Regions from separate parts of the Pseudomonas sp. NA-150 genome, predicted to be linked through region 2. Evidence: predicted binding sites of a transcription regulator. Region 2 holds the regulator's gene; each other region holds the start of a gene.
The links. Region 2 encodes sigma-54, which starts transcription at its own class of promoters, with help from an activator protein. Its sites were predicted from a motif close to ANTGGCATNNANNTTGCTNT; they were not measured.

Region 1: the regulator sigma-54 is predicted to act here: its motif matches at 3,541-3,560, upstream of flhA (flagellar biosynthesis protein FlhA).
Region 3: the regulator sigma-54 is predicted to act here: its motif matches at 2,711-2,730, upstream of ACF0H7_RS21475 (circularly permuted type 2 ATP-grasp protein).
Region 4: the regulator sigma-54 is predicted to act here: its motif matches at 2,948-2,967, upstream of glnK (P-II family nitrogen regulator).

The regions. Positions count from the first base shown of each region.
Region 1 is NZ_CP172305.1:4,771,307-4,776,392, reverse strand. Features, by position in the region: gene fliR (flagellar biosynthetic protein FliR) at 1-433, shown strand, start outside; gene flhB (flagellar biosynthesis protein FlhB) at 435-1,574, shown strand; gene ACF0H7_RS22535 (IS256 family transposase) at 1,723-2,982, shown strand; gene flhA (flagellar biosynthesis protein FlhA) at 3,620-5,086, shown strand, end outside.
Region 2 is NZ_CP172305.1:715,892-720,977, reverse strand. Features, by position in the region: gene kdsC (3-deoxy-manno-octulosonate-8-phosphatase KdsC) at 1-216, shown strand, start outside; gene lptC (LPS export ABC transporter periplasmic protein LptC) at 226-798, shown strand; gene lptA (lipopolysaccharide transport periplasmic protein LptA) at 785-1,327, shown strand; gene lptB (LPS export ABC transporter ATP-binding protein) at 1,327-2,052, shown strand; gene ACF0H7_RS03485 (RNA polymerase factor sigma-54) at 2,240-3,730, shown strand; gene hpf (ribosome hibernation-promoting factor, HPF/YfiA family) at 3,845-4,153, shown strand; gene ptsN (PTS IIA-like nitrogen regulatory protein PtsN) at 4,166-4,630, shown strand; gene rapZ (RNase adapter RapZ) at 4,633-5,086, shown strand, end outside.
Region 3 is NZ_CP172305.1:4,530,623-4,535,708, forward strand. Features, by position in the region: gene ACF0H7_RS21465 (transglutaminase N-terminal domain-containing protein) at 1-298, opposite strand, end outside; gene ACF0H7_RS21470 (alpha-E domain-containing protein) at 295-1,254, opposite strand; gene ACF0H7_RS21475 (circularly permuted type 2 ATP-grasp protein) at 1,267-2,676, opposite strand; gene ACF0H7_RS21480 (ribonuclease E inhibitor RraB) at 3,165-3,506, opposite strand; gene ACF0H7_RS21485 (hypothetical protein) at 3,756-3,992, opposite strand; gene ACF0H7_RS21490 (LTA synthase family protein) at 4,198-5,086, opposite strand, start outside.
Region 4 is NZ_CP172305.1:6,614,228-6,619,313, reverse strand. Features, by position in the region: gene ACF0H7_RS30835 (methyl-accepting chemotaxis protein) at 1-527, shown strand, start outside; gene ACF0H7_RS30830 (YifB family Mg chelatase-like AAA ATPase) at 778-2,271, opposite strand; gene ACF0H7_RS30825 (accessory factor UbiK family protein) at 2,493-2,753, opposite strand; gene glnK (P-II family nitrogen regulator) at 3,173-3,511, shown strand; gene ACF0H7_RS30815 (ammonium transporter) at 3,547-4,890, shown strand; gene ACF0H7_RS30810 (secondary thiamine-phosphate synthase enzyme YjbQ) at 5,070-5,086, shown strand, end outside.

The DNA of each region.
Region 1 (5,086 bases), 2.9 Mb from region 2:
CGACCCTACCAACGGCGTTTCGGTGGCGGTGATCGGGCAGTTCTTCACCATGCTGGTGACGCTCCTGTTCCTCGCCATGAACGGGCATTTGGTGGTGTTCGAGGTGCTGGTGGAAAGCTTCACCACATTGCCGGTAGGCAGCGGGATTGACCCCGGACAGTTGTGGGAAGTGGTCGGGCGAGTCGGTTGGCTGCTGGGCGCCGGGCTGTTGCTGGTCCTGCCGGCGATTACCGCTTTGTTGGTAGTCAGCGTGGCCTTCGGGGTCATGACTCGGGCGGCGCCGCAGCTCAACATGTTTTCCATCGGCATTCCGCTGACCCTGGTGCTGGGCATGGTGATCATGTGGATCACCCTCGGCGACATTCTCAATCAGTTCCAGCCGCTGGCGGTCAACGCCTTGCAGCTGTTGCGCAGTCTGGTGAAGGCGCCCTGATATGGCCGAGAACGAGAATGGTCAGGACAAAACAGAAGACCCCACGGACAAACGGGTCAGGGAGTCTCGCGAAAAAGGCGAGACAGCCCGCTCCAAGGAACTCAACACGCTGGTTGTGACGATGGCCGGGGCTGGCGCGCTGCTGGTCTTCGGCGGACAGATGGCACAGATGATGATGGACCTGATGCGTGTCAACTTTTCGCTGTCGCGGGAAGTGATCATGGATCAGAACTACATGGGCGTGTATTTCCTCAATGCCGGCAAGGCCGCGCTGGTGGCGGTTCAGCCGTTGATGCTGGTGATGGTACTGGCGGCGGTGATCGGCCCGATTTCGCTGGGTGGCTGGCTGTTTTCTGCGGGGACCATGGCGCCCAAATTCAGTCGAATGAACCCGGCAGCCGGGCTCAAGCGCATGGTCTCCACTCATGCGCTGGTTGAATTGCTGAAGTCGATTGCGAAGTTTTGCATCACGCTGATGGTGGCCTTGTTCGTGTTGTCCAAGGACAAGAACGACCTGATCGCCATTGCCCATGAGCCTCTGGAACTGGCGATTATCCACAGCATTCAGGTGGTGGGCTGGAGTGCGTTGTGGATGGCGTGCGGTTTGATCATCATCGCCGCGGTGGATGTGCCGTATCAGCTTTATGAGTCGCACAAAAAGCTGATGATGACCAAGCAGGAAGTCCGCGACGAGCACAAGGACAACGACGGTCGTCCCGAGGTCAAGCAACGGATTCGTCAGTTGCAGCGCGAGATGTCGCAGCGGCGCATGCTGTCGTCGATTCCCAAGGCCGATGTCATCATCACCAACCCGACCCACTTTGCCGTGGCGCTGCAATACGATCCGGAGCAGGGCGGGGCGCCGATGTTGCTGGCCAAGGGGACAGACTTCCTGGCGTTGAAAATCCGCGAGATCGGGGTTGAGCACAATATTCTGCTACTGGAGTCGCCGGCGCTGGCGCGTTCCATCTATTACTCGACGGAGTTGGATCAGGAAATCCCGGCGGGGCTGTACCTGGCTGTGGCGCAGGTGTTGGCTTATGTTTATCAGATTCGTCAGTACCATGCGGGTCGGGGTAAGCGTCCGGATCCGTTGAGTGAGGACCTGCCGATTCCGAGTGACCTGAAGCGTGATTCTTAAATATCCGTTGATTACTGGGGCGGGTGCGTACATATCCGTTGTCGGTGTTTAGCTGGTGTTACGGTTACGCTCTTACAGCGTGTCACTTTTTCAAAGAGACTGTCAGAAATTTTGTGTTCGGGCATAACATGTCACCAGAGGTGCATTTATGCCGACCAAAAAGAAGTCCGCCAGTGCAACACCGAGGGAATTGCCCTCGATACCCAAAGAGCTGATTGATCAGTTCGTCCAAGGCCCGATGAGCGCCGCAGCCATTCAGGACGCCTCTATGGCGTTCAAAAAGGCGCTGATCGAGCGTGCGCTAGGCGCCGAACTGGGTCACCACCTTGGCTATCCTCAGGGCGCGGAGCGCCCTGAGGATTCAACCAACCAGCGCAATGGTAAAAGCGGTAAAACGGTACTGACCGATGACGGGCCACTTCGCCTGGATATCCCCAGAGACCGCGATGGCAGCTTCGCGCCGATCCTCATTCCCAAGCATGAGCGCCGATTTACAGGCTTTGATGACAAGATCATTGCCATGTACGCCCGAGGGATGACGGTGCGTGAGATACGCGCTTTCCTGTCCGAGCAGTATGGAACCGATGTGTCGCATGACTTCATCAGTTCAGTGACCGATGCTGTGCTGGAAGAGGTTGGCGCTTGGCAGCAACGCCCTTTAGAGCCTATGTACCCAGTCATCTTTTTTGATGCGCTGCGGGTCAAAATTCGCGACGAAGGCTTGGTGCGTAACAAGGCGGTGTACTTGGCACTGGGCGTGTTACCCGATGGCACACGAGATATTTTGGGCATCTGGATCGAAAGCACCGAGGGTGCCAAGTTCTGGATGAAGGTGTTCAACGACCTGAAGACTCGTGGTGTTGAAGATGTGCTGATCGCCGTCACAGACGGCCTTAAAGGGATACCAGAGGCCCTAGGGGCGGTGTTTCCTGCTACCACACTGCAAACCTGCATCGTGCATCTGATCCGCAACAGCCTGGACTATGCGGCTTGGGATAAACGTCGAGCACTGGCCAAGGCGCTCAAGCCGATTTATCAAGCCATTAACGCCGATATCGCTGAGCAGGAACTGAACGCCTTTGAGGCGGGGCCTTGGGGCAAGCAGTATCCGACTGTAGTTGCTGCTTGGCGTAGAGCCTGGGATCGAGTCATCCCGTTTTTTGTCTTCCCGGCAGGCATCCGAAAGGTGGTCTACACAACCAACGCCATCGAAAGCATCAACGCTCAGCTACGAAAGATCATCAAGACCCGAGGGCACTTCCCCACTGACGATGCAGCGACGAAGCTGATATGGCTGGGATTACGCAACATCACCGCTAACTGGGGTAACGCAGCGCATGATTGGAAGGTGGCGATGAATCAATTTGCGATTCTCTATGGAGATCGATTTACCAGGCCGAGCTGGTAAAACAAAGGCCTGCCTGACGGCAGGCCACAACCAGCCCGAACACAAAAAATCTGACACTCCCTTTTCAAACGCCGGTGTGCCGGCCCAGCAAAAACTAACCAAAACGCTCGCGCCATCATACGGCCCCTCGCTTAGGCTCGGGGTACCTTCACTCCGGCGCTGTTTCGGGGGCACGCGAAGACCCGCCATCCCTGGCGGGGGTCGTGGCTCGCTCGGCATCCATGCCTCGCGTCCCCTGGAATACCGCCTGCGTTCAGCCTCCTGAAAACGGGGCCTCTCCCGACTTCGGGATTCAATTCGCTCAGATTTATTTGTGAACACGGTCTTTGTAGGAGCTGCCGAAGACTGCGATAAGGTCCGAAGGACCTTCAAAAATGTCCCATCCCCGCGACCGGTTCCCGGTCGATCGCAGCCTTCGGCAGCTCCTACAGAAATCGTAACCAGCTTTTGATCTTGATCTTCGCGATTCAATTGACGAAACCTACTATCGCCCCGTTCCCAGAAGGACTCCTACAGTCCCATGACACCCACCCCCTTCTTTTTAAACACCACCCCATAGTTGGAAAGCTTCTTGCAATACCCCTGTCACGTCGCTTATGGCGTCAAAAGTTTGATTTAGCGTGCAGGTAAAAAATCGGTGGATCGCTCTCAATTAATCAACGCAGCACGCAGCAACGCCGCCAGTCTCGGTCGTGGCAATCTGGGCGTGCCTTTGCTGTTGTTGGTCATGCTGGCAATGATGATGTTGCCCATGCCACCGTTCCTGCTCGACGTGTTCTTCACCTTTAACATCGCGCTGTCGATCGTGGTCCTGCTGGTGTGCGTATACGCCCTGCGGCCGCTGGACTTTTCGGTATTCCCCACCATCCTGCTGGTCGCGACGCTGCTGCGCCTGGCGCTGAACGTAGCGTCGACCCGTGTAGTAATGCTCCACGGCCAGGACGGCCACGCCGCTGCCGGTAAGGTGATCCAGGCCTTCGGTGAGGTGGTGATCGGCGGTAACTACGTGGTCGGTATCGTGGTCTTCGCGATTTTGATGATCATCAACTTTGTCGTGGTAACCAAGGGTGCCGGGCGGATTTCCGAGGTGAGCGCGCGTTTCACCCTCGACGCGATGCCCGGCAAACAAATGGCCATCGACGCCGACCTCAACGCCGGCCTGATCGATCAGCCTCAAGCCAAGCACCGTCGTCTGGAAGTCGCCCAGGAAGCCGAGTTCTACGGCTCCATGGACGGTGCCAGCAAATTCGTGCGCGGTGACGCCATTGCCGGTCTATTGATTCTGTTCATCAACCTGATCGGCGGCATGGCGGTGGGTATCTTCCAGCACAACATGAACTTCGCCGACGCAGGCAAGGTTTACGCGCTGCTGACCATTGGTGACGGTTTGGTGGCGCAATTGCCATCACTGTTGTTATCCACAGCTGCGGCGATCATGGTGACCCGTGCTTCCGGTTCGGAAGAAATGGGCAAGCTGATCAATCGGCAGATGTTCACTTCGTCCAAGGCGCTGTTCGTAGCGGCGGGCTTGATGGTGGTCATGGGGCTCGTGCCTGGTATGCCGCACTTTTCCTTTATCAGCTTGGGTGCAATGGCTGCCGGGTTCGCGTACATGGTCTGGAAGAAGCAGAACGTGATCAAGGTTCAAGCGCTGCAGGAGGTCAAGCGTCAGCAGGAGCTGCTGCCTTCTCCATCGCGGGCGCAGGATTCCAAAGAGCTGGGCTGGGATGACGTGTCCGCCATCGACATGATCGGCCTGGAAGTGGGTTATCGCCTGATTCCGCTGGTGGACCGTAACCAGGGTGGTCAACTGCTGGCGCGGATCAAGGGCGTGCGCAAGAAGCTTTCGCAAGAGCTGGGCTTCCTGATGCCCACGGTGCATATCCGCGACAACCTCGATCTGGCGCCCAGTGCTTATCGTCTGACGCTGATGGGCGTGACCCTCGCCGAAGCCGAGATCTACCCGGACCGCGAATTGGCGATCAACCCGGGTCAGGTGTTCGGTACGCTCAACGGTATCAGCGCCAAAGACCCTGCCTTCGGCCTCGAGGCGGTGTGGATCGAAATCAGCCAGCGCAGTCAGGCGCAGTCCCTTGGCTATACC
Region 2 (5,086 bases):
GAACAAGTCGCCTATCTGGGTGACGATCTGCCAGACTTGCCGGTCATTCGGCGCGTAGGCCTGGGCATGGCAGTCGCGAATGCCGCCAGTTTCGTTCGGCAACATGCCGATGGCATTACCCAGGCGCGCGGCGGTGAAGGCGCGGCCCGTGAATTCTGCGAGCTGATCCTGACCGCCCAAGGCAGTCTTGAAGCGGCCCACGCCGCCTACCTATAGAAGTTATTTATGCTGAGCAAAACAATTCGCAGGTTTTTGTTTCTGGGCGTGATCGCGGGGCTGGTAGCTGCCGCAGGCTACTGGAACATCAACCCTGAAACCTTTCTCGAGAAGAAGGCGGCACAGATTGACGCGGGCACGATCGACTTTTATGCGATCAATGCCCACAGCCGCCAGTTTCTTCCTGACGGCAAGCTGCAATACGACATGACAGCCGACAAAGTCGAGCACCTGCAGGTGTCCGACGTCACCCTGCTGACCATGCCGGACCTGAACATGTTTCGCGGTGCCGCTTACCCGTGGCACGTCCAGAGCCTGAAGGGCGAGGTTTCGCCAGGCGGCGATCATGTCGAACTGATCGACCAGGTTCGCATTGCCCGCACAGACGAAAAAAACCGCACGACCATCATTACCAGCAGCCGAATGACCGTATTCCCACAGAAGCAATATGCGCAGACCGAGCAAGCCGTTAGAATCGACGGTTTCGGCGGTGTATCTACCGGCACGGGCATGAAAGCGTATTTGAACGACGGCAGGATGAACCTGCTGTCCAAAGTAAGAGGACTGTATGAGGCTCGTTAAAACCCTCCCTTTTTTGCTCGGCCTGGGCACAGCACTGGGAAGCGTGAGCGCATGGGCTCTGCCGACGGATCGCGATCAGCCTATCCATATCCAGTCTGACGACGCGCAGCTTGATGACAAACAAGGCATTGCCACTTACAAAGGCAACGTCATCATCACGCAGGGCACGCTGAAGATCACCGGCAACACGGTGACCATCACCCGTCTGCCTACCGGCGAAATCAACGTATTCACTGCTGTTGGCAACCTGGCGTACTACGAACAGAAGCCGGAACTGAACAAGCCGATCGTGCAGGCATGGGGCGTGACCATCCAGTACTTTGCCACCCAGGATAAAATCGTCCTGATTGACAGAGCCAAGGTCGTCAATGATGGCAACACGTCGGAAGGCGAGAAAATCATCTATGACACCGTGAAGCAGATCGTCAACGCCGGGCGCGCCAACGGCGCCAAAGTAACCGCCCCGCGCCCACGGATCGACATGGTTATCCAGCCGAAAAGCAAACCCGACGCGCAGAAGGCTCCTTAATGGCAACGCTGAAAGCCCAGCATCTGGCTAAAAGCTATAAGGGCCGTCAGGTCGTTCGTGATGTCAGCCTGTCCATCGAAAGTGGGCAGATCGTTGGTCTTCTGGGGCCAAACGGCGCCGGCAAGACCACGTGTTTCTACATGATCGTCGGCCTGGTACGCGCCGATCAGGGCCGCGTATTGATCGATGACCTCGACGTCAGCCATCAGCCCATGCACGGCCGCGCACGCTCCGGTATCGGCTATCTGCCGCAGGAAGCGTCGATTTTCCGCAAGCTCTCGGTGGCCGACAACATCATGGCCATCCTCGAGACCCGTAAGGAACTCGACCGCGCCGCACGTCGCAAGGAGCTGGAAAGCCTGCTGCAGGAATTCCACATCAGCCACATTCGCGACAACCTGGGCATGAGCCTGTCCGGTGGTGAGCGCCGCCGGGTAGAAATCGCCCGCGCCCTGGCCACATCGCCCAAGTTCATTCTGCTCGATGAACCGTTTGCCGGCGTCGACCCGATCTCGGTCGGCGATATCAAACAGATCATCCACCACTTGAAAGCCAAGGGCATCGGCGTTCTGATCACGGACCACAACGTTCGTGAGACGCTGGATATCTGTGAAACCGCGTACATCGTCAACGACGGGCAACTGATCGCTGAGGGTGATGCGGAGACAATTCTGGCCAACCAACTGGTTAAAGAGGTTTACCTCGGCCATGAGTTCCGCCTGTAAGTTCTGCGGTGTTTCGCTCTTCATAGGCGACGGACACTAGGGTGCGGTGGTTGGCAAGTATATTAATTGTCACCACACCCTAGGCAAACACTTAGGTTTCAGGCATATAATTTGCTTAAGTTGGCGCTCCGGCGCCCTGTAGTGGATGGCGCATGTGCGCCGGCGAATAAGGTGTTTAGCCCCTGCCATGAAACCATCGCTAGTCCTGAGAATGGGCCAGCAGCTGACGATGACACCGCAGCTGCAACAGGCCATCCGTCTACTCCAACTGTCGACCCTGGACCTTCAACAAGAGATCCAGGAAGCGTTGGAATCCAATCCTATGCTCGAGCGCCAGGAAGAAGGCGACGACTTCGATAACGCCGACCCGCTGGCCGACAACATCGAGAAACCCAATCCTGATGTCCAGGAACCGACGTACCAGGAAGCTGCCCCCACGGTAGACAACCTGGAAGACGGCGAGTGGAACGAGCGCATTCCTAGCGAGCTGCCCGTCGACACCGCCTGGGAAGACGTCTACCAGACCAGCGCCAGCAGCCTGCCCAGCAACGATGATGACGAGTGGGACTTCACCACCCGTACCTCGGTCGGTGAAAGCCTGCAAAGCCATCTGCTGTGGCAACTGAACCTGGCCCCGATGTCCGACACCGATCGTCTGATTGCCGTGACCCTGATCGATTGCATCAACAATCAGGGCTACCTTGACGAGTCGCTCGAGGAAATCCTCGATGCCTTCGATCCGGAGATGGATGTCGAGCTAGATGAAATCGAAGCGGTCCTGCATCGAATTCAACAATTCGAGCCGGCCGGTATCGGTGCCCGCAACCTCAGCGAATGCCTGCTGCTGCAACTGCGCCAGATGCCGTTGAAAACCCGCTGGCTGGCCGAAGCACAGCGCCTGGTGACCGACTTCATCGATTTGCTGGGCAGCCGTGACTACGCGCAGCTGATGCGGCGCATGAAGCTCAAGGAAGACGAACTGCGCCAGGTGATTGAACTGGTACAGAGCCTCAACCCGCGTCCGGGTTCGCAGATCGAGTCCACCGAAGCCGAGTACGTCGTGCCCGACGTTATCGTGCGCAAGGACAACGAACGCTGGCTGGTCGAACTCAATCAAGAGTCCGTGCCGCGCCTGCGGGTCAATCCGCAGTACGCCGGCTTCGTCCGCCGCGCCGACACCAGCGCCGACAACACCTTCATGCGCAATCAGCTGCAGGAAGCCCGTTGGTTCATCAAGAGCCTGCAAAGCCGCAACGAAACGCTGATGAAAGTCGCCACGCAAATCGTCGAGCATCAACGTGGCTTCCTTGAGTACGGCGACGAAGCGATGAAACCGTTGGTCCTGCACGACATCGCGGAAGCGGTTGGCATGCACGAGTCGACGATTTCCCGCGTTACCACGCAGAAATTCATGCACACCCCGCGTGGCATTTATGAGCTGAAGTACTTCTTCTCCAGCCACGTCAGCACCTCCGAGGGCGGTGAATGCTCGTCCACGGCGATACGCGCAATCATCAAAAAACTGGTTGCGGCGGAAAATCAGAAAAAGCCGTTGAGTGACAGCAAGATCGCTGGTTTACTGGAGGCACAAGGCATTCAAGTAGCCCGTCGCACAGTCGCCAAATACCGCGAATCACTTGGGATCGCGCCTTCGAGCGAGCGCAAGCGATTGATGTGACGCCCAAGCCAGTCTGAGATTCGCTTACAGACCGGTCAGGCTAAGAGCCACAGCGTTCCAGTGGCAGGCATTCCAGCCTGCCTCTTTATGCACTGGCAACGAAGGAGAAGCTGTATGCAAGTCAACATCAGTGGACACCAGCTTGAAGTGACAAAGCCCATGCGCGAATACATTGAGGCCAAACTCAAGAAACTCGAAGGGCACTTTGACAAGATTACCAATGTGCAAGTGACCATGGCGGTCGAGAAGCTGAAACAGAAGATCGAAGCCACACTGCATATCCACGGTGGAGAGGTGGTCGCCAACGCCGAACATGACGACATGTACGCAGCCATCGACCTCCTGACTGACAAGCTCGACCGACAATTGCTCAAGCATAAGGAAAAGCAGCAAAGCATCCTCAAGGGTGCGACAGCTCGCTAACACCCCCTACTCATGATTCGACTTGAAAACATCCTGACCCCTGGCCGTTCACTCGTGAACGTGCCGGGTGGCAGTAAAAAACGCGCGCTCGAGACGATTGCCAATGTGATCGTCCGCGAAGTGCCCGAACTGTTTGAGCAAGATGTTTACGAGAGCCTGATCGCTCGTGAAAAACTTGGCTCGACCGGCTTTGGCAATGGCATCGCCATTCCTCATTGCCGCCTGAAAGGTTGCAGCCAGCCGATCAGCGCCCTGGTTCACCTGGATCACCCCATAGAATATGACGCCATCGATGGCGCGCCCGTGGATTTGCTGTTCGTCCTGCTCGTCCCCGAAGCCGCCACCGATGCACACCTGGAATTGCTGCGGCAGATTGCAGGCATGCTCGACCGCAAGGATGTGCGTGACAAGCTGCGCAGTGCAGCCAGCAATGAAGCCCTGTATCAAGTTGTCCTGGACATACAGAGCGGTCACTAATCATGCGCATGATTATCGTCAGTGGTAGATCGGGTTCCGGCAAGAGCACCGCGCTCGATGTGCTGGAGGACAGTGGCTTTTACTGCATCGATAATCTGCCGGCCGGTTTGTTGCCCGAATTGGCCGAGCGCGCGCTGATCCATACCGAACTGGCTCAACCCCAGGTTGCCGTCTCTATCGACGCGCGCAACCTGCCGAGCCACTTGTCGCGCTTCCCGCAATTGCTGGAAGAAGTCCGCAGCCGCCACATTCAATGCGATGTGCTGTATCTGGACGCCGACGAAGAAACCCTGCTTAAACGCTTCTCGGAAACCCGTCGTCGCCACCCATTGAGCACACCTGAGCGCTCGCTGGCTGAAGCGATACGTGACGAGAGCACCCTGCTCGGCCCGATCATTGACCTGGCCGACCTGAAGATCAACACCACCCAGCTGAACCTTTATCAGTTGCGCGACA
Region 3 (5,086 bases), 3.1 Mb from region 2:
TGAACCGCAAGAAGGGCAACGCCGACTGCTGCTCATGTTCGGACTCGGCCTTCTCATCGATCTCGACCTGCCCGCGCGCACCGATGATCACCGCCTCATGCGGCTCATCAAGGGTCAGTACGTGCAGGATATTGCCGAACGGATCGACCTGCGCCCGCACCGGGCGCGGCAGAGCCAGTTGCCAGCTGAGGACATGCTGGCGCTCGCTGTCATGGGGCGTCAAGCGCAGATACTGAATGCTGGCGCGAACCTGGTCTTCGTAGTGATAAGTGGTTTCGTGGCTAATTGAGAGTCTCATGCAGCCTCCAGGTACGACGTGTGAATAGCGTCACCCAATTGAGCTACCAACGGGATGAATTCGTTCAACCATTCGTGCAGGCCTTCGGCGAGGATTTCGTCGATGCCGGTGTAACGCAGCCGCGCGTCCAGTTCGGCCGCCAGGCGCTGTGCCGGGCGACCGTTGGCACCGGGCAGGCTGGCCAGAATCTGATCCAGCTCCTCCAGGCACGCGCGCAACGAACGTGGCACGTCGGCGCGCAACAGCAGCAGCTCGGCGACGTGACGTGCGGCCGGGGCGTCGCGGTACAGCTCGGTGTACGCCTCGAACGACGACAATGCCCGCAGCAACGCGCTCCACTGATAATAACCATGGGCCGAGTTGTCGGAGACCACGTCGGTATTTTTGCCGCGCAGTTCAAGCATCTCGTAGCGCGCATCGACCATGCGCATGGTGTTGTCCGCGCGCTCGATGAAGGTCCCCAGGCGAATAAACCGAAAGGCGTCGTGGCGCATGATGGTGCCGTAGGTGGCGCCACGAAACAGGTGCGAGCGCTCTTTGATCCACTCGCAAAAACGGCTCATGCCATAGCGAGTCAAACCTTGCTCGGCGATACCGCGAATCTCCAGCCAGGTGGCGTTGATGTTTTCCCACATGTCCGCCGTAATGCGCCCACGCACCGCATGGGCACTGGCCCGCGCGGCACCCAGGCAGCTGTAGATGCTGGCCGGGTTGGTCGCATCCAGGGCGAAAAAGTGCAGCAAGCGCTCGGCGTGCAGTTCACCGTGACGCTCCAGGTAATCGTCCAGAGTGCCGGTGATCAACAGCGGCAAGGCCATTTCGTCCAGCCCGTCACCGCGCCCATCCTGGGGCATCAATGACAGGGAATAGCTGACGTCGAGCATCCGCGCGAGGTTTTCCGCCCGCTCCAGGTAACGCGACATCCAGTACAAATCCGAGGCAGTTCTACTTAACATTGGCAGGCTTCCTTAATCCTCAACCACCCAGGTGTCTTTGGTTCCACCGCCCTGGGACGAGTTCACCACGAGGGAGCCTTCACGCAGCGCCACTCGGGTAAGGCCACCGGGAACAACCCGGGTTTCACGGCCGGAAAGAACAAACGGGCGCAAATCGATGTGGCGCGGGGCGATGCCGTTCTCGACAAAGGTCGGACAGGTCGACAGGCACAAAGTGGGTTGCGCGATATAAGCGTGAGGCTTGGCCTTGAGCCGTGCGCGAAACAATTCGATTTCCGCTGCCGTGGCCGCTGGCCCGACCAACATGCCGTAACCGCCCGAGCCCTGGGTTTCCTTGACCACCAGTTCTGGCAGATGCGCCAGCACATGGGACAACTCTTCCGGCTTGCGACACTGCCAGGTCGGTACGTTCTGCAGGATCGGCTCTTCGTCCAGATAGAAACGGATCATGTCCGTCACATAAGGGTAAATCGACTTGTCATCGGCCACACCAGTACCGACGGCGTTGGCCAGCACCACATTGCCCGAGCGATAAGCCGCCAACAGCCCCGGCACACCCAGCATCGAATCCGGATTGAACGCCAACGGATCGAGGAACGCATCGTCCAGCCGGCGGTAAATTACGTCGACAGCTTTCGGGCCATCGGTGGTGCGCATGAACACATGATCGTCACGCACGAACAGGTCCGCGCCTTCCACCAGCTCGACGCCCATCTCACGCGCCAGAAAGGCGTGCTCGAAAAACGCACTGTTGAATCGGCCGGGGGTCAGCACCACCACACTGGGGTTATCGAGGGGGCTGGAGCTTTTCAGGGTGTCGAGCAGCAGGTTCGGGTAATGATCGATGGGCGCAATCCGTTGAGCGGCGAACAGTTCAGGGAACAGCCGCATCATCATTTTGCGGTCTTCGAGCATGTAACTGACGCCGCTGGGCGTGCGCAGGTTGTCTTCGAGCACGTAGTAGGTGCCGTCGCCATCGCGCACCAGGTCGACCCCGGAGATATGCGAATACAGGTCGCGGTGCAGATTCAGGCCTTGCATCGCCAACTGGTATTGCTCGTTGGCCAGCACCTGCTCGGCAGGAATAATCCCGGCCTTGATAATCCGCTGGTCGTGATACAGGTCGGCGAGAAACATGTTCAGCGCCTTGACCCGTTGAATACAGCCCTTCTCGACCACCCGCCATTCACTGGCCGGAATGCTGCGCGGAATGGTATCGAAAGGAATCAACCGCTCAGTGCCCTGCTCGTCCCCGTACAACGTGAACGTGATCCCGGCGCGATGAAACAAAAGATCCGCTTCTCGCCGACGCTGGGCCAAAAGCTCAGGCGGCGTTTCACCCAGCCAACGGGCGAATTCCCGATAATGCGGACGGACCACTCCGCCGGCATCGTACATCTCATCATAAAAGGTGCGGATCATGCCGTACTCCTTGTCACCACGGACACCAAGGGCCTTCGCAAGGCCCGTGCCATCGGCATAAACGCTTAACAATCAATCAGTTGGATAATCCCGCGACACCTGCCGCACCATTCCTGTGCAGTAACCGTCCCAACTGAATCTCCTACGCCTCATTCGGAAGCGTCCTTCAGCAACAATAGCTATCACCAGCATAGTCAGAGTTGATTTCACGGGGGGAATTTGTTTCCGGATAATGACCAGCATCCGAAGCCGTCTGACCTTTCGTCGTTATGGCTTCCCCGCAATGGTTTACCGACTTCCCATTTGAGCTGCTCCCAGGAGTGGCTCTTTTTTTGCCCCTGTTGTTGTGCCCGACAATCGTGCGCGGGCCGATAGTCGCGTCACGGGTTAGAACACACAAACTAAAACCGGCTGACACAAGGTCAACCGGCACGGGGTTTAAAACATTGAGTCAGCGATAAACGGCGCCGCTCAGAGGTGCCATGGAGTCAGGCGTGAAAGCGTTTGATCTCTTGGGTGACACCCCAGCCCTCGACCTCACCATCCAGCGGTGTGATCGCGCTCTGCAGATTTTGCTCGAAGTCATCGATACCGTCGTAAGTTGCGTACATCACCTTGCTCAACAGCAAGTCCCAGGCCCCGTCGTCGCGGGCACTGACCTGTGCATTCAAGGACTCTCCACGAAACTGCCCTGCAGCCTGCCGCGCCCGTTCCTCGTCGGGGAAGACGGCATAGAACTCAATGGGATGGATGGACGCAAAATCAAAACCGCCCTCTTTCATGCGGCGCAGTACATTACTGCTGATGTCCTCTTGATAGGCTGTGCTCATGAAACGTCCTCCTATTCAACGATAGATAGAGTTTCAACACTCCCAACGCGCCCCACTGCACAGTGGTCGCTCGGCGACAGCTAATCTACCGCCAGGGAGTCAAGCATGTAGCTGACAAGGCCAAGTCCATGCAGCCGGACCGGGCATCGACATGGAAAGGCCAGAGCAATGCTGCGCCGGCCTCACTTGCAGAGTAGTCCTATCGAACGCGTGTGCCAATTGGCAAAAGGGACCTTTTTGAATGAGTGTTCAGGGGGCCGGGGTGATGGAGAGGATTTGCACGCCGTGCTGTTCCTTGAGGGACTTGACCATGGGTTCGGGCACACGACCGTCAAGATCGGGCACCGTGACTTCGTCGGCAATCGGAAACAATAACTCACGCAGATAATCAGCCACCTCTTCCTCGGTGGGACGCTGTTCGCCACCCAGCTCAAGCTGTTGCTGCACACCTTCTTTATCGGAATAAGTAATGATCCACAGTTTCATCGATGTCTCCTCAGTGCAGCCGAAATGCGGCTTACTCAATCTGGACCTTTGACCATGGTCAATCGTTCCACTGTGGCCACCGCAGTTTCAAAGATTCAATTTTGCCCGCCAAATACGCGGCGCTTGCTGGACAGATAGACTCTCCCTCCGTTTTGCAGGCAAAAAAAAGAGGCCTCAAAAGGCCTCTTCTTCATTACAGCATGACTTACCGCTTGGTCCCGGCCGAAACACCCGCCGTGTTATCCATCAGACTTTTGGTCGCTGTCTGGATAAAGCCTTCCAGCTTCTGCTTCAACTGTGCCTGATCAGACTCGTTTTGCAGCAACTCGGCGTGGGGCGTGGCGCCGAGCTGGTATTGATACACCAACGGCGCCATTTCCTTGGGCTCGACGTAGATCCGGTCTCCGGTCACCAATGCCACGGTCAATTCGCCGCCGGACGGCTTGATCACACCGAAGCCCTTGTCGCCTTCCGGCAGGTTCAGCAGGTCACGGCCCCAGCACTGGTTACGCGATTCGCCACCCAGACGACCCATGATGGTTGGCACGATATCGATCTGAGTACCCACGATGCTGCTGCGCTTGCCGAACTTTTCCTGCAGGCCCGGCGCGATCATCAGCATCGGCACGTTGAAGCGACCCAGGTCCATTTCGGTGATTTGCTTGTCATTACCAAAACCGTGATCACCCACGAGCACGAACAAAGTTTCCTTGTAATACGGTTCTTTTTTAGCTTTTTCGAAGAACTGCCCCAGCGCCCAGTCGGCGTAACGCATGGCGGTCAGGTGATCGTTCAGCGAGCCCTGATCGGTAACACGCTCGACCGGCAGGTTGGCCGGCAAGGCATACGGCGTGTGGTTGGACAGGGTTTGCAACAGTGCATAGAACGGCTTCTTGCCTTGGCGGGCTTTCAGCTCCTCGTTGCCACGGTCGAACATGTCCTGGTCGGACACGCCCCACGTCGGATCAGAGAATATCGGGTTGACGAAGTCGTGACGGCCGACGAAGTTGGTCATGCCCTGGTTGCCGAAAAAGCCCGACTGGTTGTCCCAGGCGAAATCGCCGTTATAGACATACACGTTGTCGTAGCCGCGA
Region 4 (5,086 bases), 1.0 Mb from region 2:
AGCGTTCCCAGGAAATTGGCGGGATTGTCGGTGTGATCACCTCGATTGCCGAACAGACCAACCTGCTGGCGCTCAACGCGGCCATTGAGGCCGCGCGTGCCGGTGAGCAGGGTCGGGGCTTTGCGGTGGTCGCCGATGAGGTGCGCAGTCTGGCTTCGCGCACCCGTCAGGCGACGGACGAAATTTCCGGCATGATCGCCAGTATTCAGCAAGAAACCGGCAACGCCATCAGCACGATGGAACAGGGCAATGTGCTGATGCAGGAAGGCCTGTCGCGCAACGCTAATGTCGCGGCTGCCCTGATGCAAATCGACGAACAAAGCCGCTCCGCCGGCCAACAATTCGCCGCCATCACCACCGCGACTCAGGAACAAAGCAACACCGCGACCTTACTCAGCAGCAACCTGCAAAGCATTGCTCTGGCTAACAGCGAGCAGCGGGAAGTGGTGTCGAACCTGGCGGTGACGGCCAAGGAGCTGGAAGAGTTGGCGGCTGAGTTGCGGCGTGAGGTTGACCGGTTTCGGTGACAGGTTGCGCAGTCTGAGATGACGCCTTCGCAGCGGTGCGGCGATCCGACAAGCCTGCTCCCACAGTGGGCTTGCGGCTGAAACACCAATTATGGCGACACAAATCCTGTAGAAGCTGCCGAAGGAAGCGATAAGGCTGGAACAGCCTTCGTGTGTAGATTGATCGTCCGAGTGCGGCCCAAACCTTCGGCAGCTCCTACAGAAAGTTGTGCCAGTCTCGGGCTTGCCTGGGAAAACGATCTGGCAGGGCTCAATTGCTCGACGGTCGATACTGCAACGCCTCCGCCAAATGACTACGGCCAATCGCGTCCACCTGCTCCAGATCCGCCAGCGTTCTCGCTACTTTCAGCAAGCGATGCGCCGCCCTGAGCGACAGGGTCAAACGTTCGCAGGCGGTTTCCAGCCAGTTTTCGTCTTCGCTGGATAACGGGCAGTGTTTGCGCAGGCCCTTGAGGTCGAGGAAGGCGTTGGCGCATCCTTGGCGACGATTCTGCCGGTCGCGGGCCTGGGCGACCAACTTGGCGGTGGTCGCGGTGTCTTCGCCCGTTTGTGGCTCGGGATTGAGCGCGGTGGCCTCGCGGGCGACGGTCAGGTGCAGGTCGATTCGGTCAAGCAGTGGGCCGGACAGCTTGTTGCGATAGCGCTGGATCTGTTCGGTCGAACAGCGACAACGGCCACTGGGTTCGCCCAAATAGCCGCAAGGGCAGGGGTTCATGGCCGCGACTAACTGAAAGCGGGCGGGGAAGCGTACTTTGTCACGAGCTCGGGCGATGACGATATGGCCGGACTCCAGAGGCTCGCGCAAAACCTCCAGCACCTTGCGATCAAACTCCGGCAGCTCATCGAGAAACAATACGCCGTGGTGGGCGAGGGTGATTTCGCCGGGTTGCGGACGACTGCCTCCACCGACCAGCGCCGCGCCGGATGCAGAGTGGTGCGGCTGGCGAAACGGTCGTTGTGGCCAACTGGTCAGCGTGGTCTGGCTGGCTACGGATTGAATCGCCGCGACCTCCAAGGCTTCGTGCTCATCCAGCGGCGGCAGCAGGCCTGGCAGGCGACTGGCGAGCAGCGTCTTGCCGGTGCCAGGCGGTCCGCTGAACAATAGGTTGTGCGCGCCCGCAGCCGCCACCAGCAATGCGCGCTTGGCGGCACTCTGGCCCTGGACTTCGTTTAGATCCGGATACGGCTTGCTCACGTGTAAGAGTCCGCTGGACTCGTAGGGCGCAATCGGGGCTTTCCCGTTGAAGTGCGCCACCAATTCGCGCAAGTCGTTCACGGCAATCACTCGCAACCCGGATGCCAGGCAGGCTTCCTCGGCATTGGCCGTTGGTACGATCAACGTATGCTCGGCGGCCCGCGCAGCCAACGCGGCAGGGAGTACGCCTTGCACTGCTCGAATTGCGCCCGATAGCGCCAGCTCTCCCAGGCATTCGACATCCTGCAACGCAAACGCTGGCAACTGGCCGCTGGCTGCGAGCAAACCCAAGGCAATGGCCAAATCAAAACGACCACCGTCCTTGGGCAAGTCAGCGGGAGCAAGATTGAGCGTGATCCGGCGTGCCGGGTAATCGAAGCCGGAATTCAACAATGCGCTGCGCACCCGGTCCTTGCTCTCCTTCACCGCGCCCTCGGGCAGCCCCACCAGCGTCAACGCGGGCAGGCCGTTGGCCAAGTGGCACTCCACGGTAACGGCAGGCGCTTCGACACCCACCTGGGCGCGGCTGAGGACGATGGCGAGCGACATGATCATTCCTTGATTGTCTGAATGACCGCATCGTGCGGGATTTGGAGGGACGCTGGGGTGGGGAATCGATACAGGGTGTGAATCGCGGTCGCTCAGCTCCACCGCCTCAAGCTATCCGATCTGTAGGAGCGAATTTGTTCGCTAGGCGGTGCGCCAGACATACCGGGTCAAAAACGCTCGCCAACAAGTTGGCTCCTACAGGGAAGGCGAAGCGTAGCCGATCATTCCACCGGCGGATTCAGCTTCGCTTCCAGTTCAGCCATTTTTGCTTCCAGCGCTTCGAGGCGGGCGCGGGTGCGGGCGAGGACGACCATTTGGCTATCGAATTCTTCACGGCTGACCAGATCCAGTTTGCCGAAGCCGCTTTGCAGCAGGACTTTGAACTGGGATTCGAATTCAGCACGCGGCACCGGCGTTTCACCGTTGAACAAGCGTGAGGCGTGGCCACTCAGGGCGTCGAGGAAGGCTTTAGGCGCGAGCATGGTCAGGGTTCCGGAGTCATTTGGTCCGCAGTGTATCACGCAGTGTCTATAGTCAATTTGGCCTCGTCGTTCTGCACGCTTTTCGCGCATGGCGGCGGGCACGTACGCACTGTTGTTGTGCGTTCGACCCATGATGGCACGGGACTTGGTAAGTGGCGTCTGGCCAAACCCCTGTAATCATTGATTTTAAGCGAGATGGCAAGCTTTCTGCTTAGTGGCATATGACCCAGGCACTGATGCAGTCCATGTGACGAATGCAGTGCGGCAGACGGAGCAGGGAAGTGTTTCGTCAAGGCGTTTTTTTGGGGTTGGTCTGGTCCTTATGAGGCGACCGACGCGTTACAAAGCCAGGCACTGCGCTTAGACTTGAGTCGGGTTTGTTTTCCTGGGGCAAGTCCACCAATTCGGGAGAAAGTTTCATGAAACTAGTCACTGCCATCATCAAGCCGTTCAAATTGGACGACGTGCGCGAGTCGTTGTCCGAGATTGGCGTGCAGGGCATCACTGTCACGGAAGTCAAAGGCTTCGGTCGGCAGAAGGGTCACACCGAGCTGTATCGCGGTGCGGAGTACGTTGTCGACTTCCTGCCAAAAGTAAAAATTGATGTTGCGATCGATGACAAGGATCTGGACCGGGTTATCGAAGCGATAACCAAGGCCGCCAACACCGGCAAAATCGGTGACGGCAAGATCTTCGTGGTTAATCTGGAACAGGCCATTCGCATCCGTACCGGCGAAACCGATACCGACGCAATCTAAGCCGCCAAACCCCAACGCCCCAGGAGTAAAACAATATGACTCTGCGTCAATTCGCAGGGCTAGGAGCCCTGTTGTCCTTTTTAATCCCTGGTCTGGCCCTGGCGGCTGACCCGGTACCGGTCGTAGCACCCGTCCTCAACTCCGGCGATACGGCCTGGATGTTGACCTCGACGGCTTTGGTGCTATTCATGACCATCCCAGGCCTGGCGCTGTTCTACGGCGGCATGGTTCGGCAGAAAAACGTTCTTGCGATCATGATGCAGTGCTTCGCAATCACCGCCCTGGTCAGCATTCTGTGGATCATTTATGGCTACAGCATCGCGTTTGACACCACCGGGATGGAAGCCAACGTCGTCAACTACTACTCCTTCTTCGGCAGTCTGGCCAAGGCGTTCCTCGCGGGTATCACCCCGGCGAGCATCACTGGTCCTACCGCGCTGTTCCCTGAAGCGGTGTTCGTTACCTATCAGATGACCTTCGCCATCATCACTCCGGCGCTGATCGTCGGTGCGTTTGCTGATCGGATGAAGTTCTCCTCGATGCTAGTGTTCATGGGCATCTGGTTCACCGTCGTCTATGCGCCAATCGCGCACATGGTCTGGAGCGGTCCGGGTTCGCTGTTGGGCGACATGGGTGTTCTCGACTTCGCCGGCGGCACCGTGGTTCACATCAACGCCGGTGTAGCGGGTCTGGTTGCCTGCCTGGTGTTGGGCAAGCGTAAGGGCTTCCCGTCCACGCCAATGGCTCCGCACAACCTGGGTTACACCCTGATCGGCGCGGCCATGTTGTGGGTCGGCTGGTTTGGCTTCAACGCGGGTTCCGCTGCTGCGGCCAACGGCACTGCCGGTATGGCGATGCTGGTGACTCAGATCGCTACCGCCGCTGCGGCACTGGGCTGGATGTTTGCCGAGTGGATCACTCACGGCAAGCCAAGCGCACTGGGCATCGCTTCGGGTGTGGTTGCGGGTCTGGTAGCGATTACCCCTGCAGCAGGTACCGTTGGTCCAATGGGTTCGCTGGTGATCGGTCTGGCGGCGGGCGTGGTTTGCTTCTTCTGCGCCACCACCCTGAAACGCAAACTGGGCTACGACGACTCCCTGGACGCCTTCGGCGTGCACGGTATCGGCGGTATCCTCGGCGCGATTCTGACCGGTGTGTTCGCAGCCCCTTCGCTGGGTGGCTTCGGCACCGTGACTGACATCGCGGCCCAAGTCTGGATTCAGTGCAAAGGCGTTGGTTTCACTATCGTCTACACCGCGGTTGCGACCTTCATCATCCTCAAGGTAGTCGACGCGGTCATGGGCCTGCGGGTTACCGAAGAAGAAGAAGCTGTCGGCCTCGACCTTGCACTCCACAACGAGCGTGGCTACAACTTATAAGCCACTGCATTAAAAAATGCCCGGGTAACCGGGCATTTTTTTGTCTGGTGTTTGTCGATACAGGCGCATGGGCAACAGATGTTGGCGTCTATGTAACGGCTTACATAAATGGCTGCTTATTACGCGCTTTGCTTTTTTCACCAGCGCGTTAGAATGCGCGCCGAAGCGTGGAGAATTGTATGTGGCAGCAGACGCT